DNA from 3 places in the Peribacillus sp. YIM B13472 genome. Region 2 is predicted to be linked to each of the others. Evidence: riboswitches for the same ligand, from Rfam matches in the RefSeq annotation. Region 2 holds a riboswitch; each other region holds the start of a gene.

Region 1 (4,238 bases), on a different contig from region 2:
TCCTTAAAAAGACCGTTTTTTTTATAAGTCTTTTATAATGTAATCCATTTCAATTTAGGTACAATTCTAAATAACTTGGTATTCAAATTAAGAGGTTAACGTACACACTGAAGTCTCAATTTTAGTTTATTATGGAAAAAGTAATTAAAAGTGAGGGAATTACTGTAAGAGGTTCTTTAATCGTGCATATGAAATTATTTAAATGGTAATAAAAAAGCAGGTATCTATTGCGATGCCTGCCTTTTTATGCTTTCCATTGTTTTTCAACTTGATGAAGCGCTTGTTGTAAAATTACTTCATGATCTGTATCCGGTTTAGTAAGGACGTTAGTTTGATAAGATTTTCCTTGAAAATCAACTGTTACTGTAACTTTTACCATTATGCATCTTTCCTTTCCTAATTCAGAATTAAATGAGGTGGTTGTACCTATTTCTTTAATACCCGTGGCAGAGGATTTTTCAAACATTTCAAAAGCAGTAAAACATAAGGAGTTAATATTCAAAATTATCTGATATTTTATAGGAAGTGTCAACACTTTTTTTTTTTGACCACTCTATTCCCCGGTAAAATAAAAAAACGACCTGGCTTGTACTCATGACAGCCAGGCCGTTTTTGTAAATGACCCAAATTCATATTTTAGTCAAGATAATGCCGATTAATGCTGCAAGTACGCCGGCAATTTGATAGTTTTTTAGTTTTTCCTTGAATAAATAACATCCAGCGAATACGACAACTAAACAGTTCAGGCTGACGACAGGGAAAATGATGCTTGCGATGCCGGTGTTCAACGCAAAGAAATAACATCCATAGCCTATAGTGCTTAAAAGGCCTACTAAGGAACCGATTTTGACTTCCTGTAGCTTGAGTTTTTCCTTTTTAAAGGCCAGAGCCGAAAGAAGATAAAGAGTTCCGCCTCCATACATTGATACCAGGATATCAAGGGAATTTAAATGAAGACGTGTTGATGTCGTCATAAGAATGCCGAGCACACCAAAAGATAAAATGGATAATAATGTGTGCATCATCCAAGGGACATATTGATGGTTACCTTTAGCATTAGGTGTATACTGAATGACTAATGTAGCGAGAAACATGCAGACGATTCCAGTCCACTGCAAAGTAGAAATATGTTCGTGAAAAATTAAAGCTGCACAGAGAATGGGGAATATTGCATTCGCTGCGATTAATGGGGATGTCAAGCTTGCCGGCCCTTTTTCAAAGGCGCTTGCCATCTGGATATTACCATTAGCGTTCAGTACCCCAATGGCTCCACCAAGCATGATGGACAGCCAGTTCAACTGTAAACCATCCACAAATACTCCATAAAATATGGCCAAAATAAAAGCTGAAAAATAAAAGAAAAATTGGATATGTACTTTTGAGTAACCTTTTCCGCTACTCCATTTAAAAATGCTGTTATTGATTCCGAAACATAAACTTGTGATGAGGGCTGCAAAAATCCACATTGACGTAATCTCTTCCTTCATGTAGGATAAACTTCTTCTACATTTTAAGCTGAATGCATGCAGGAATCAAACCAAGTTTAAAAAGTATGATTGACAGATTAGATATTTTTTTCTATATTTACTATGACAATTTTAAAATATTTCCCGATAAACGGGAGAGGTTCATAGCATCACCCTCTTAAAAAAACTATGGCTTTGATATTTTTCGCGAATCAACCATATCTTTGAGGAGATATGGTTTTTGTTATATAGAGGCCCATTTTATGAATCTCCCTGAAACGTGGGATTAGGAGGACTTTTAATGTCTGGAAGAAAAGAAGAAGAATTAAAAAAAGATATCACACTGCTTGGAAATCAAGGAACAAAATATACATTCGACTATGCGCCTGAAATCCTTGAGTCATTCGATAACAAGCATCCGAACCGGGATTATTTCGTCAAATTCAATTGCCCGGAATTCACTAGCTTATGTCCGATAACGGGCCAGCCTGACTTTGCGACCATTTACATCAGCTATATTCCAAGTGTGAAAATGGTGGAAAGCAAGTCTTTGAAACTTTATTTATTCAGCTTCCGCAATCACGGTGATTTCCATGAAGACTGCATGAACATCATCATGAATGATTTAATCGAATTGATGGACCCTAAATATATTGAAGTCTGGGGCAAGTTTACACCTAGGGGCGGAATTTCCATCGACCCTTACACGAATTATGGGAAACCAGGTACGAAGTATGAGGAAATGGCGGATTACCGCTTGATGAACCATGACTTATACCCGGAAACCGTGGATAATCGCTAAAGAATAGGAGAGACAATGGGCAAATGCCCGTTGTCTTTTTTAGTTTTTTAGCCATTCTCGATCAGTGGTCTTATTGTTTTGTACTCTTAAAAAATACAAATGTCCTTCAGTAACGGAATTCCCGCTTGATTGTTTCGAGAAAAAGCGTAATAATAGGGAGAGTTAATTTTGACAGAATATTTACGAAAATAGGGGATGTCGAGATGAAAGTTGCGAAGTTTGGTGGAAGTTCACTTGCATCAGGTGAACAGTTGAGAAAGGTATTCGAAATTGTTGTTTCTGATCCAGAGAGGAAGATTGTAGTCGTTTCGGCTCCAGGGAAACGCAATTCCGATGATATAAAGGTGACGGATTTATTGATTGAAGCTGCGGAACAGCAGCTGCGCGGGGATAACGGAGAGCATTTGATAGAAGATGTCGTATCCCGCTATGCGAGTATTGCTGAAGAACTGGATATATCCGAGAGTGTCGTCACTGGGATCCACGAAAATTTAATGGCACTGTTGCATGCAGACCAAACTAACCCGAAACGCTATTTGGATACCTTGAAGGCCAGTGGCGAGGATAATAATGCGAAGCTGGTCGCAGGTTATTTCCAAAGCCTTGGAGTAGAGGCGCAGTATATAAATCCGAAGAAGGCTGGCTTGATCGTAACGGATGAAGGTGGATTTACCAAGGTGCTGCCAGAGTCTTATGATCGGTTATATGCTCTGCGTGATGAGCCTGGAATCGTAGTATTCCCAGGGTTCTTCGGTTATACGTTAGATGGTGATGTTTTAACTTTCTCAAGAAGCGGTTCCGATATTACGGGTTCGATTCTTGCGAATGGGGTCAAAGCTGATTTGTATGAGAACTTTACGGACGTGGATGCCGTTTATGCGGTGAATCCAAATGTGGTTTCCAATCCCAAGGGAATCCGGGAATTAACTTATCGTGAAATGCGTGAGCTTTCTTATGCAGGTTTCTCGGTATTTCATGATGAGGCGCTGATTCCAGCATTCCGTGCGGGAATACCTGTCCATATCCAGAATACGAACAATCCGGCGGCACAAGGGACCCGCATTGTGAGTACACGGGATAATACGAACGGGCCGGTCATTGGTATTGCAAGTGATAAAGGGTTTTGCAGCATTTACATTAGCAAATATTTGATGAACAGGGAAGTTGGTTTTGGCCGGAAACTGCTGCACATCCTCGAAGATTATGGAGTTTCATATGAGCATATTCCATCAGGCATCGATGATGTGACGCTAATTCTAAGGCAGGACCAGATGAAGGGTGAAGCCGAGAAGAAAATCATTTCACGAATCAAGAAAGAGCTTCATGCTGATGAAGTGAATGTGGAGCATGATCTTGCCTTGATCATGGTTGTAGGGGAAGGAATGCGCCATAATGTCGGTACAACGGCAAGAGCGTCAAAAGCCTTGGCCGAAGCAAAGGTGAATATTGAGATGATCAACCAAGGCTCTTCGGAGGTAAGCATGATGTTCGGTGTGAAAGGACACAATGAAGAGACGGCAATTCAGGCATTATATCACGAGTTCTTTTGAGTATGAAAGTTTAGGGACCTCCTTTTAGAAAGGGGGTTTTTTGATTAATCTTTTAGTCACTATACATACGCTGGATTTTTCATCTGGTTCTTTATGATAGTGGCAATGACCGTGTGGGGATAATCATTCCAAGCTAACAGACGCGCTGTAGGGTTCAGCGCGTCTGTTTTAATTTAATACCCATTTGTCAAGTGGCTAAAGCAATTGGAGGAGAACGGAGTTGACGCTCTTGAAACGGATAAAAAGGGGCGTCCAACCTCTGGCAGCATCAAGTTTACGAGCCAAATGATTCACTGGCACCAATTGATTTAAAGTAATCACTTCGTTGATCTTGCTGAATAGCATCATGTTTAGAAAGCATCCTTATCACTTCAAGTTTAATACTTCTATATAATACAAAAAAAGAATGTAGGAATAAGT
Region 2 (4,238 bases):
ACAAATTGAATCCTGCATCCATATGGTCGATTTTTCTTTCTCTTCACGGATTCATCACTTTTTATATTAATTCTGAACTATCTTATGAAGATGTAAAAGGCTTAGCTTATTTTCATGTAAAAAATATCATCAGAAACATCATATAATTTTTTCGAACATTATTGACCATTGGTCAAACAAACTTTTTTGGGAGGGTTAAAATGGTAAAGAAATTCCTACATATTGAAGGACCCATGGTTCTTTTAGCGGTGATTTACATCTATTCATTCTATGAATTCAGCTGGTGGATTTTCCTGTTATTGATTTTGTCTCCTGATGTTTCCATGCTGGCCTATCTGGTCAATGATCGAATTGGAGCAAAGGTTTATAACCTATTTCACACTTATACCCTGTCCATCTTCATGTTATTGCTTGCCATTTTTCTAAAGTCGGATGCATTGTTGATGATTGGTTTAATTTGGACTGCGCATATTGGAATGGATCGCTTATTTGGGTATGGCCTTAAATACACATCTTCCTTCAAAGCTACACACATTCAAAGGCTGTAATAAACTTAAAAGGCAGTGTGAATACGCCATCACACTGCCTTTTGTCACGTTTCTTTATACACCCCGCTTGTTTCCCCATATATAGGTATGCAGCTGGGGCAGCACTTTCACATCATTCAATTCATCATCTGCTATCACTTTATCTATTAACTCTTCGTACTTCTTCAAAAGACCGCTGATCAATTGACGATCATCAGCCGTCCTGCTATCGTCATTGCCGACCTGCAAATAAAAAGGAATATCCGGGTAACGCCCATGTACATGTTTGGCATATTGATAATCTTCCTCGTTAAAGACGACAATTTTCAATGAAACATGGTTTTCAGGATTTCGATTGGCAAGGTTCGAGATGATTTGGTCGAGCACCGTAAAGTCCGTGTTCATTCTAGAGCTCGGCGGCTTAGGTGAAATCGTCAGTTCATCAATATCGAGAAACCAATCCTGCCATCGGCTCCCTTGTGTTTCGACACCTATCTTCATTTTATTTTCATGTAAGATCGCTATCAAGCCGTTTAAGTTCTTCAGCAGAGCCGGGTTTCCGCCTGATATCGTCACGAAGGAAAAACCGGAACCCCCAATTCGCTTCAGCTCATCCCATATTTCTTCAGCAGTCATTTGGACGGTATCTTCCTTACCGGTGCCATCCCAAGTAAATGCGGAATCACACCAGGCACATGAATAATCGCAGCCGGCCGTCCGAACGAACATGGTTTTTTGACCAATGACCATTCCCTCACCTTGGATGGTCGGTCCGAAGATTTCCATAACCGGGAGTTTACTCACTTTCCATCCACTCCCGTCTGGCTTCGGCATAGCTTGTCGGCGTTTCGTATAGTCGAACAAATTCGACTCTAGCACCCTCATATTCTTTTAATGAAAGGGCTTCGGCCATTTTTTCATAAATCCAGACAACCATATTTTCAGCTGTTGTATTCATGAGCGGCAGGGTTTCATTCAAATAACGATGATCCAGGTGGATTTCAATTTCATTTTTCCATATATCCTTGATGTCACCGAAATCTATCATCAAACCGCGTGAATCCGTATACCCGCTCAATCCGAAAATGACCTTATATGTGTGGCCGTGCAGGTTCTTGCATTTTCCTTCATAGTCATGCAGATGGTGCGCCGCGTCAAAGGTGAATTCCTTACTCACGAGAACCCTCTTGTTTGTATACTTCAATTGGCTGCGCTGAATATCTTCATCTATTTTTTGGAGTTTATCCACTATAGTAAAACCGTACATCATGAAAGCACCTTCCGTCTGCTTACATAGTCATCCAGTCCTTTTTTCCGCAGATTACATGCCGGACAATCTCCACAGCCGTCGGAGATGATTCCGTTATAGCAAGTCAGGGTCTTTTCGCGGACAAAGTCGAATGCGCCAAGCTGATCCGCAAGCTCCCATGTTTCCTCTTTATTAAGCCACATTAGCGGCGTATCAATTACGAATGACTGGTCCATCGACAAGTTCAAGGTCACATTCAACGATTTAATGAATACATCGCGGCAGTCAGGATATCCGCTGAAATCCGTTTCACAGACACCGGTGACAATATGTTTAGCGCCAATCTGACTCGCCAGCACTCCGGCAAACGAAAGGAACAGCAAATTCCTCCCTGGTACGAACGTCGACGGCAATTCCCCTTCTTCTCCGTCCGCCACTGCAATATCACTTCTTGTCAGTGCATTCGGTGCCAGCTGGTTCAGCAGCGACATGTCAAGGATATGATGGTTCACGCCCAATTCCTTGGCAATGTTTTGAGCGCATTCGATTTCCAAGCTATGCCGCTGATTATAATCGAACGTCACCGCTTCCACTTCCTCAAATCTCTCCAATGCCCAGAACAGGCACGTCGTACTGTCCTGACCTCCGCTAAACACTACCACTGCCTTTTCTTTCTTCTTCATTTCTATAAAACTCCTTTTTACGGAAAAAAACAGCACCCTAAGAATAGAGCACTGTTTCTCCTTAGTTTTTTTGAGAGGGTAGCTAGAACCTCTTCCGCCATAACGCGGAATATTATATTTTTCCAAGTCAATAGTAACTTGAAAACGAGAAGAAATCAAGATGTTTGGATTATGGAAAATCACACCTAACGGAAAACTTGGTTATATTCTCATCTGCTTAAATAACCCATTATCCGTCCGATAAAATAGTGTGAATAAAATATCGATAAAGGGGTCCATTAATTTGAAAAGCATTAAAGGAAAGGTATTGGCGGCATTTTCACTCATCATATCTTTATGTGTCATCTTAGGAGCATTCAACATTTACAGCAGCAACAAGTCACTGGTATATTCCCAGGATATCATCGAAAAGGAACTTCCGCTTCTTATCCAAGATGAAAAGTTGCTATATAATCTAGCACAAAGAACTGCATTCGCCCGAGCCTATATTCTATATGGTGACGAGATTTATAAAGAAAGGTTCTTACAATATACCGAAGACAGCAAGGTCATCCAGGAGGACCTCCTCGCTTTAAGCGATTCTGATATTGTGAAGGAATTGATCGAGAAAAGCGTGGATTGGAGGACGATGATTGTAGACCGGGTATTTCCACAATATGAAAAGGGAAATGAAGAACGCGCGAAAGAGATACTCAAAAATGAAGTGGCGCCAAACAGCAATGAAGTAATGGAGGGTTTCAAGGAGCTTGCTTCGGAACGCGAGGAATTGATTGTCGCTTCAGGCGAAACCGTCATCGCAAGCGGGAAATCGGTTAAGACGACAAGTATCATCATATCCATTGCGGCAGTCCTTATCGGCCTTCTGCTGGCGCTTGTGACTGCCAATCTCATTACCACCCCCCTTCTCAAAATCAGGGACAGGATGAAATTGGTGGCTGACGGAGAGCTGAATCATGAGCCTCTGGAGCAAAAGTCATATGATGAAATGGGCGAATTAACGGTATCTGCCAACCAAATGCAGAAAAACCTTCGTGATACGATTGAAAAAATGCTCGTTGTGTCGAATCCGTTTCCAACCAAAGTGAGGATCTGACTCAAGCAGCAAATGAAGTGCAGCAGGGCAGCAAACAAATAGCGACTACGATGTATGAACTTTCGGAAGGTTCGGAGTCACAAGCCAACCGGGCAGCTGAAATGGTTCGCATGATGGATGATTTCACCGGCAGGATCGAGTTGGCCCGCCTAGAAAGTTCAACCGAAATCCTTTCCTTGACCAAGGAGGGCACCACTTTAATGCGCAGTTCGGTCCAACAAATGCAATGTATTGATGGGATTGTAAAAAATGCCGTAGAGCAAGTGAAAGGGCTTGATTCTCAATCGCAGCAAATTTCGCAGCTTGTGCAGGTCATCAAGGATATATCCAATCAAACCAATCTATTGGCGCTGAATGCAGCCATAGAAGCCGCTCGTGCTGGTGAACATGGCAAGGGCTTTGCCGTCGTCGCCAATGAAGTGCGGAAACTCGCTGAAGAGGTCGCACACTCCGTTGGGGATATCACCAATATTGTCTCCGCCATTCAAACGGATTCAAAAACAGTCGTCCACTCCCTGGAAGAGGGTTATACACAAGTGGATGAAGGCACGAAACAGATCACGCTCACAGGCCAATCCTTTGAAACAATCAATCACTCTGTCGGGAATATGGAAATGAAAATACAGCATATTACAGACGAATTGAACTATATCTCCACAAATAGCCAAAGGATCAATCAGGCTATC
Region 3 (4,238 bases), on a different contig from region 2:
AAAATGACGATCATTTCAAAATCACTCGTCCCCGATATTGCAATAGTCGATCCTGCCACCTTAACCACCTTGGGACCGGATTTGACCGCAGCTACCGGAATGGATGTGTTAACCCACGCCATTGAATCCTATGTTTCAATCGCTGCGACACCTTTGACCGATGTACAAGCTAAAAACGCGCTTTCCATCGTTTCCCGCCACTTACGCCCCTCTGTTGCATCCAGGCATAATGAGGAAGCAAAAAAGGCGATGGCGATGGCGAGCCTGCAGGCTGGACTGGCTTTTTCCAATGCCATTTTGGGAGCTGCCCATGCCATTTCACATGCCATAGGCGGCAAGTACCTCCTTCCGCATGGTGAAATCAATGCGATACTCCTTCCCCATGTCATGGATTTCAATCGAATTGCCTCACCAAGACGATTCAGCGAGATTGCAGACATCATGGGCATCGATACACGGGCATTGACGGAGCAGCAAGCAGGAATGGCTGCCATTCACTTCGTAAGGGAATTATCCCGGGATATAGGGGCTCCCAAGAGTTTAAGTGATGTCGGCATTACGAAAGAAATGATAGATCCCATAGGGATGACCGCTCTTGAGGATGCCTGCATGATCACAAACCCCCGTGATATGTCATTAGAACAGATTAATCAGCTGCTTCTTACAGCCCTATAAGAGGTGAAAAGCATGAACAAACATGAATTGATAGATTTAATGACAGGCGTTAAATCTTCAAAAAAAACGTATTACACGGAACTTAAGAAAACCGTGGATCAGCTGAAGAAGAAGAATATGCAGCTTGAAATCATGAATGACATCACAAAAAATATGAATATGGACATCGACATCCAAGAGATTCTCCGAAATGTTATTGAAAAACTTAAGCAGCTCATTACCTTCGATGACAGTCATTTTGTCATATTGTATGAGGAAGAACCTGCCTTGCTTCACATCTGCCCTAATGGTCACTGCGATCTTGAAATGGATCCCAAAAACCTGTTACACCCTTTTCAGGAATTCTCATCGGCCTTGAAAGAAAAGCAGCCGATTCAGGTGGAAGTTAAACGGTTACCGGACTTCCGGGAAAAGGAACGTCTATTATCCCTTGAGATCGAATCACTTCTATTATTCAGAGATGCTTCCTTCACCGAGTTCTTCCCTTTCGATATACCCGATGATTTCCCCCTGATCTTGCACTGCCAATATATCAAAATTCTTTTTTTCCAATGCTTTCTGAATATCCACCGCCAGATCGTTTTTATGGCAAAACTCAAGCTCCTGGGCAATGCTCTTAACCGTTATATTCTCTTCATAAAGAGTTTTAAGACTAAGATAGCTGTTATTGCTTTTTCTTTTGCTTTCATTTAACATCTTTCAACCTCCGCTCAGGAACACTTTCTGCCCGATTTTCCGCTTAAATCATAGAAAATGTATGCGGCCGCCACTAAAATAAAGTCCACCATAGCGGACTCAATTCCATTCATGTGAATTTTTGAAACCATCAAAGGCCATCAACTGCATTGCCTACCGCCGTTTCCTCATTCCCCTTCTCTTCCCAACCTTTGCAAACATCCACCCAATTCTTCGCGCCTGAATATTCAAACAACTCAGCGAGTTTAAGTTCTATTGCAGAGTTCGCACTGCCGCATGCCGGGAACAATGACTCAAAGCGTTTCATCGATACATCAAGAAAAACAGCTAGAGCATTTGCCAGACCAAACGGGCAAACTCCTCCGATGGCATGGCCAGTCTGTGCAAGCACTTCTTCAGGTGAAAGCATTCGTGCCTTGAAACCGAACGTCTGACGAAATTTCTTATTATCCACTTTCGCGTCCCCTGCAGCAACAACCAAAATGGCTTTTTCACCTTCCCCCTTAAAGGAAAGAGTCTTAGCAATCCGCGCTGGGATAACACCGATGGTTTCCGCTGCTTCAATCACCGTAGCACTCGATGTTTCGAACTCCATTACATCGCCTTCCCGATCCCATTGTTTAAAATGGCTTTTGACACTCTCGATCGACATACTATATTCACTCCTTTGAAGTATATATTGAAATAATATCATCCTTCATTGCAATAAATCAAAATCCAATTGAGCTACTTCCCCTGCTTGAAAACTCATAAATTAAAACCATTCTTTACAAATTGACGAAACAAGCTTACATGGGATACTATTAAACATCGGGCAAACGCCTAAACGTGGTTCGTAACCATCCCACGATAAAAAACTAGGGAGAGAGTAAAATGAATGTTCGTACACTCGTGATAAGCGGGTTATTGGCTGCCTTGTATGTGGCGGTCTCATTGGTGTTCCAACCAATATCATTTCAGATGTTCCAATTTCGTGTACCGGAAATATTGAATCATCTGATTGTATTCAATAAAAAGTATATCTACGGTATCGTCGGCGGAGTCTTCATATCGAATCTGCTCTTTTCGCCGATGGTGCCATATGACTTGATTTTCGGGGTGGGGCAATCTCTGCTCGCCTTATTGCTTGTCATTTTTGTTTCTCGGTTCATAAAAGGCATTAAAGGACGGATGATCGCAACGATTATCTTTTTCACGTTCACAATGTTTTTAATTGCAATCGAACTGAACCTTGCCCTGGGCTTCCCATTCTGGTTAAGCTGGATGACCACTGCTGTCGGTGAATTCGTTGTCCTCTTGATTGGAGCGCCAATCATTTATGGAATGAACAAAAGAATTCAGTTTGAAAAGTGGCTTTAATGGAAACTTCGCGTCGCGAACCCACTATAATGGAAAAGAGCTGTCTGCATGATGCGGCAGCTCTTTTTTTTCACCAATGAACTCGAAAATGATAAACTACTAGTAAGAATGGTGGTGGCCCTTTGAAAAAAGTCCTGACCATAATCGGTCTATTGGTAATTGCAATATTTATTTTTTCTAATGCAGAGTTATTCACTTTGGTTTGGAAAAGTGATTTGGATTCTGTTATTGGCATCTTGAAGGAAAACCTTTTGCTTACATTTATTGTGACATTCGTTTTGATGTTTGTACAAAACTCTTTTACAATCATTCCCTTAATTTTGCTCCTGACTATCAATGTCACGATATTCGGATTCATATATGGATATCTATGGAGTTGGTTTACAAGTGTTGTTGCCTCAGGTTTCATTTTTTATGCAGCAAGAAACTGGTTTCAGGAGCTTCTCTTAAAGAGGATTGGCGAAAAGTGGCAAGAATCTGTTGTGGAGCATGGCTTCATGTACGTTTTTACAGGCAGGATTTTCCCTCTGATCCCAACAAGCTTAATTAACTTGGTAGCTGGAGTCAGCACCGTCACTTTCAAGGATTTTTTATTAGCGACGGCACTTGGCAACCTTATATACTTTTTCTTCCTTTCGCTCATTCCATATGGACTGCTATCTGTTGAAATGAACCAATATACGCTAGCAGCACTCGCACTCCTCTTCTTACTATTTTTCATTATCTATAAGCGTGCAAAAAAGAAAAAGAAACTAACCTTCGTCAGAAAAAACAGGTGAACACATTGGCCCCTGTTTTTTTATTTAGAATTCTGCATATATTTTTTTCCGATAGTTTGTTAAAATGTGTATGTAATTTTACCTTAGAAATGTCTTAAAATCAGGGAGAATCTCCATGTCCAAACGCTCCATCTTAGCAATATATATCCTATCCGGGATTCTTACACTAGTCGTGTTCGACTATTTTTTAACTACAAATATCCAAAACAAAGAGGTCTTCATTCAACTTCAAAGAGCGGAAGGATTTGTTTTCCTTTTATCAATAGGTTTGGTTTTATATCTTTATTTAGCTAAAAGGGAAGAATTCAAGCAATTAAAAGAAGCGGAACAACGTCGGCGTACACTCATCAATTCAATGGTGGATTTCGTTAACTTCAAAGATGGTGATGGCCGATGGCTTGAATCCAATACCTTCGGCCTGCAATTATTTCAATTGGAGCATGTAGACTATAAGGGAAAAAGAGACAGCGAACTCGCAGAATACTCCGAATTTTATAAAGAGTCGTTGATCTACTGTGAAGTTTCCGATGAAGAAACGTGGGTAAAAGGGGAAATCACAAGGTGTGAGGAAATCGTCCCTCTTCCCGATGGCAATCACAAGACCTTTGATACCATCAAAGTTCCCCTGTTCAATGAGGATGGTTCTCGAAAAGGCTTAGTCGTCATCGGCAGGGATATTTCTGAAAGAGTAGTCGCGGAGAATCAATTATTCGATAGTGAACAACGCTA

Evidence for each region. A riboswitch is a leader RNA that binds a small molecule or an ion and turns the genes downstream of it on or off. The one in region 2 is predicted to bind preQ1.
Region 1: it holds a riboswitch for preQ1, as region 2 does, so the genes downstream of both, queF (preQ(1) synthase) here and queC (7-cyano-7-deazaguanine synthase QueC) in region 2, are expected to answer to the same signal.
Region 3: it holds a riboswitch for preQ1, as region 2 does, so the genes downstream of both, ACFX4I_RS14060 (QueT transporter family protein) here and queC (7-cyano-7-deazaguanine synthase QueC) in region 2, are expected to answer to the same signal.

Annotation. Positions count from the first base shown of each region.
Region 1 covers NZ_JBHZPG010000009.1:168,513-172,750, reverse strand. The annotation lists gene ACFX4I_RS10080 (BA3454 family stress response protein) at 245-379, opposite strand; gene ACFX4I_RS10075 (EamA family transporter) at 630-1,487, opposite strand; PreQ1 riboswitch class I at 1,618-1,663, shown strand; gene queF (preQ(1) synthase) at 1,768-2,268, shown strand; gene ACFX4I_RS10065 (aspartate kinase) at 2,472-3,818, shown strand.
Region 2 covers NZ_JBHZPG010000052.1:4,675-8,912, forward strand. The annotation lists gene ACFX4I_RS24790 (TetR/AcrR family transcriptional regulator) at 1-146, shown strand, start outside; gene ACFX4I_RS24795 (DUF4260 domain-containing protein) at 201-548, shown strand; gene queE (7-carboxy-7-deazaguanine synthase QueE) at 603-1,331, opposite strand; gene queD (6-carboxytetrahydropterin synthase QueD) at 1,324-1,794, opposite strand; gene queC (7-cyano-7-deazaguanine synthase QueC) at 1,794-2,459, opposite strand; PreQ1 riboswitch class I at 2,515-2,557, opposite strand; gene ACFX4I_RS24815 (HAMP domain-containing protein) at 2,743-3,552, shown strand; gene ACFX4I_RS24820 (methyl-accepting chemotaxis protein) at 3,570-4,238, shown strand, end outside.
Region 3 covers NZ_JBHZPG010000016.1:52,384-56,621, forward strand. The annotation lists gene ACFX4I_RS14045 (iron-containing alcohol dehydrogenase) at 1-675, shown strand, start outside; gene ACFX4I_RS14050 (hypothetical protein) at 688-1,368, shown strand; gene ACFX4I_RS14055 (YbaK/EbsC family protein) at 1,502-2,023, opposite strand; PreQ1 riboswitch class I at 2,194-2,238, shown strand; gene ACFX4I_RS14060 (QueT transporter family protein) at 2,245-2,730, shown strand; gene ACFX4I_RS14065 (TVP38/TMEM64 family protein) at 2,853-3,509, shown strand; gene ACFX4I_RS14070 (PAS domain S-box protein) at 3,625-4,238, shown strand, end outside.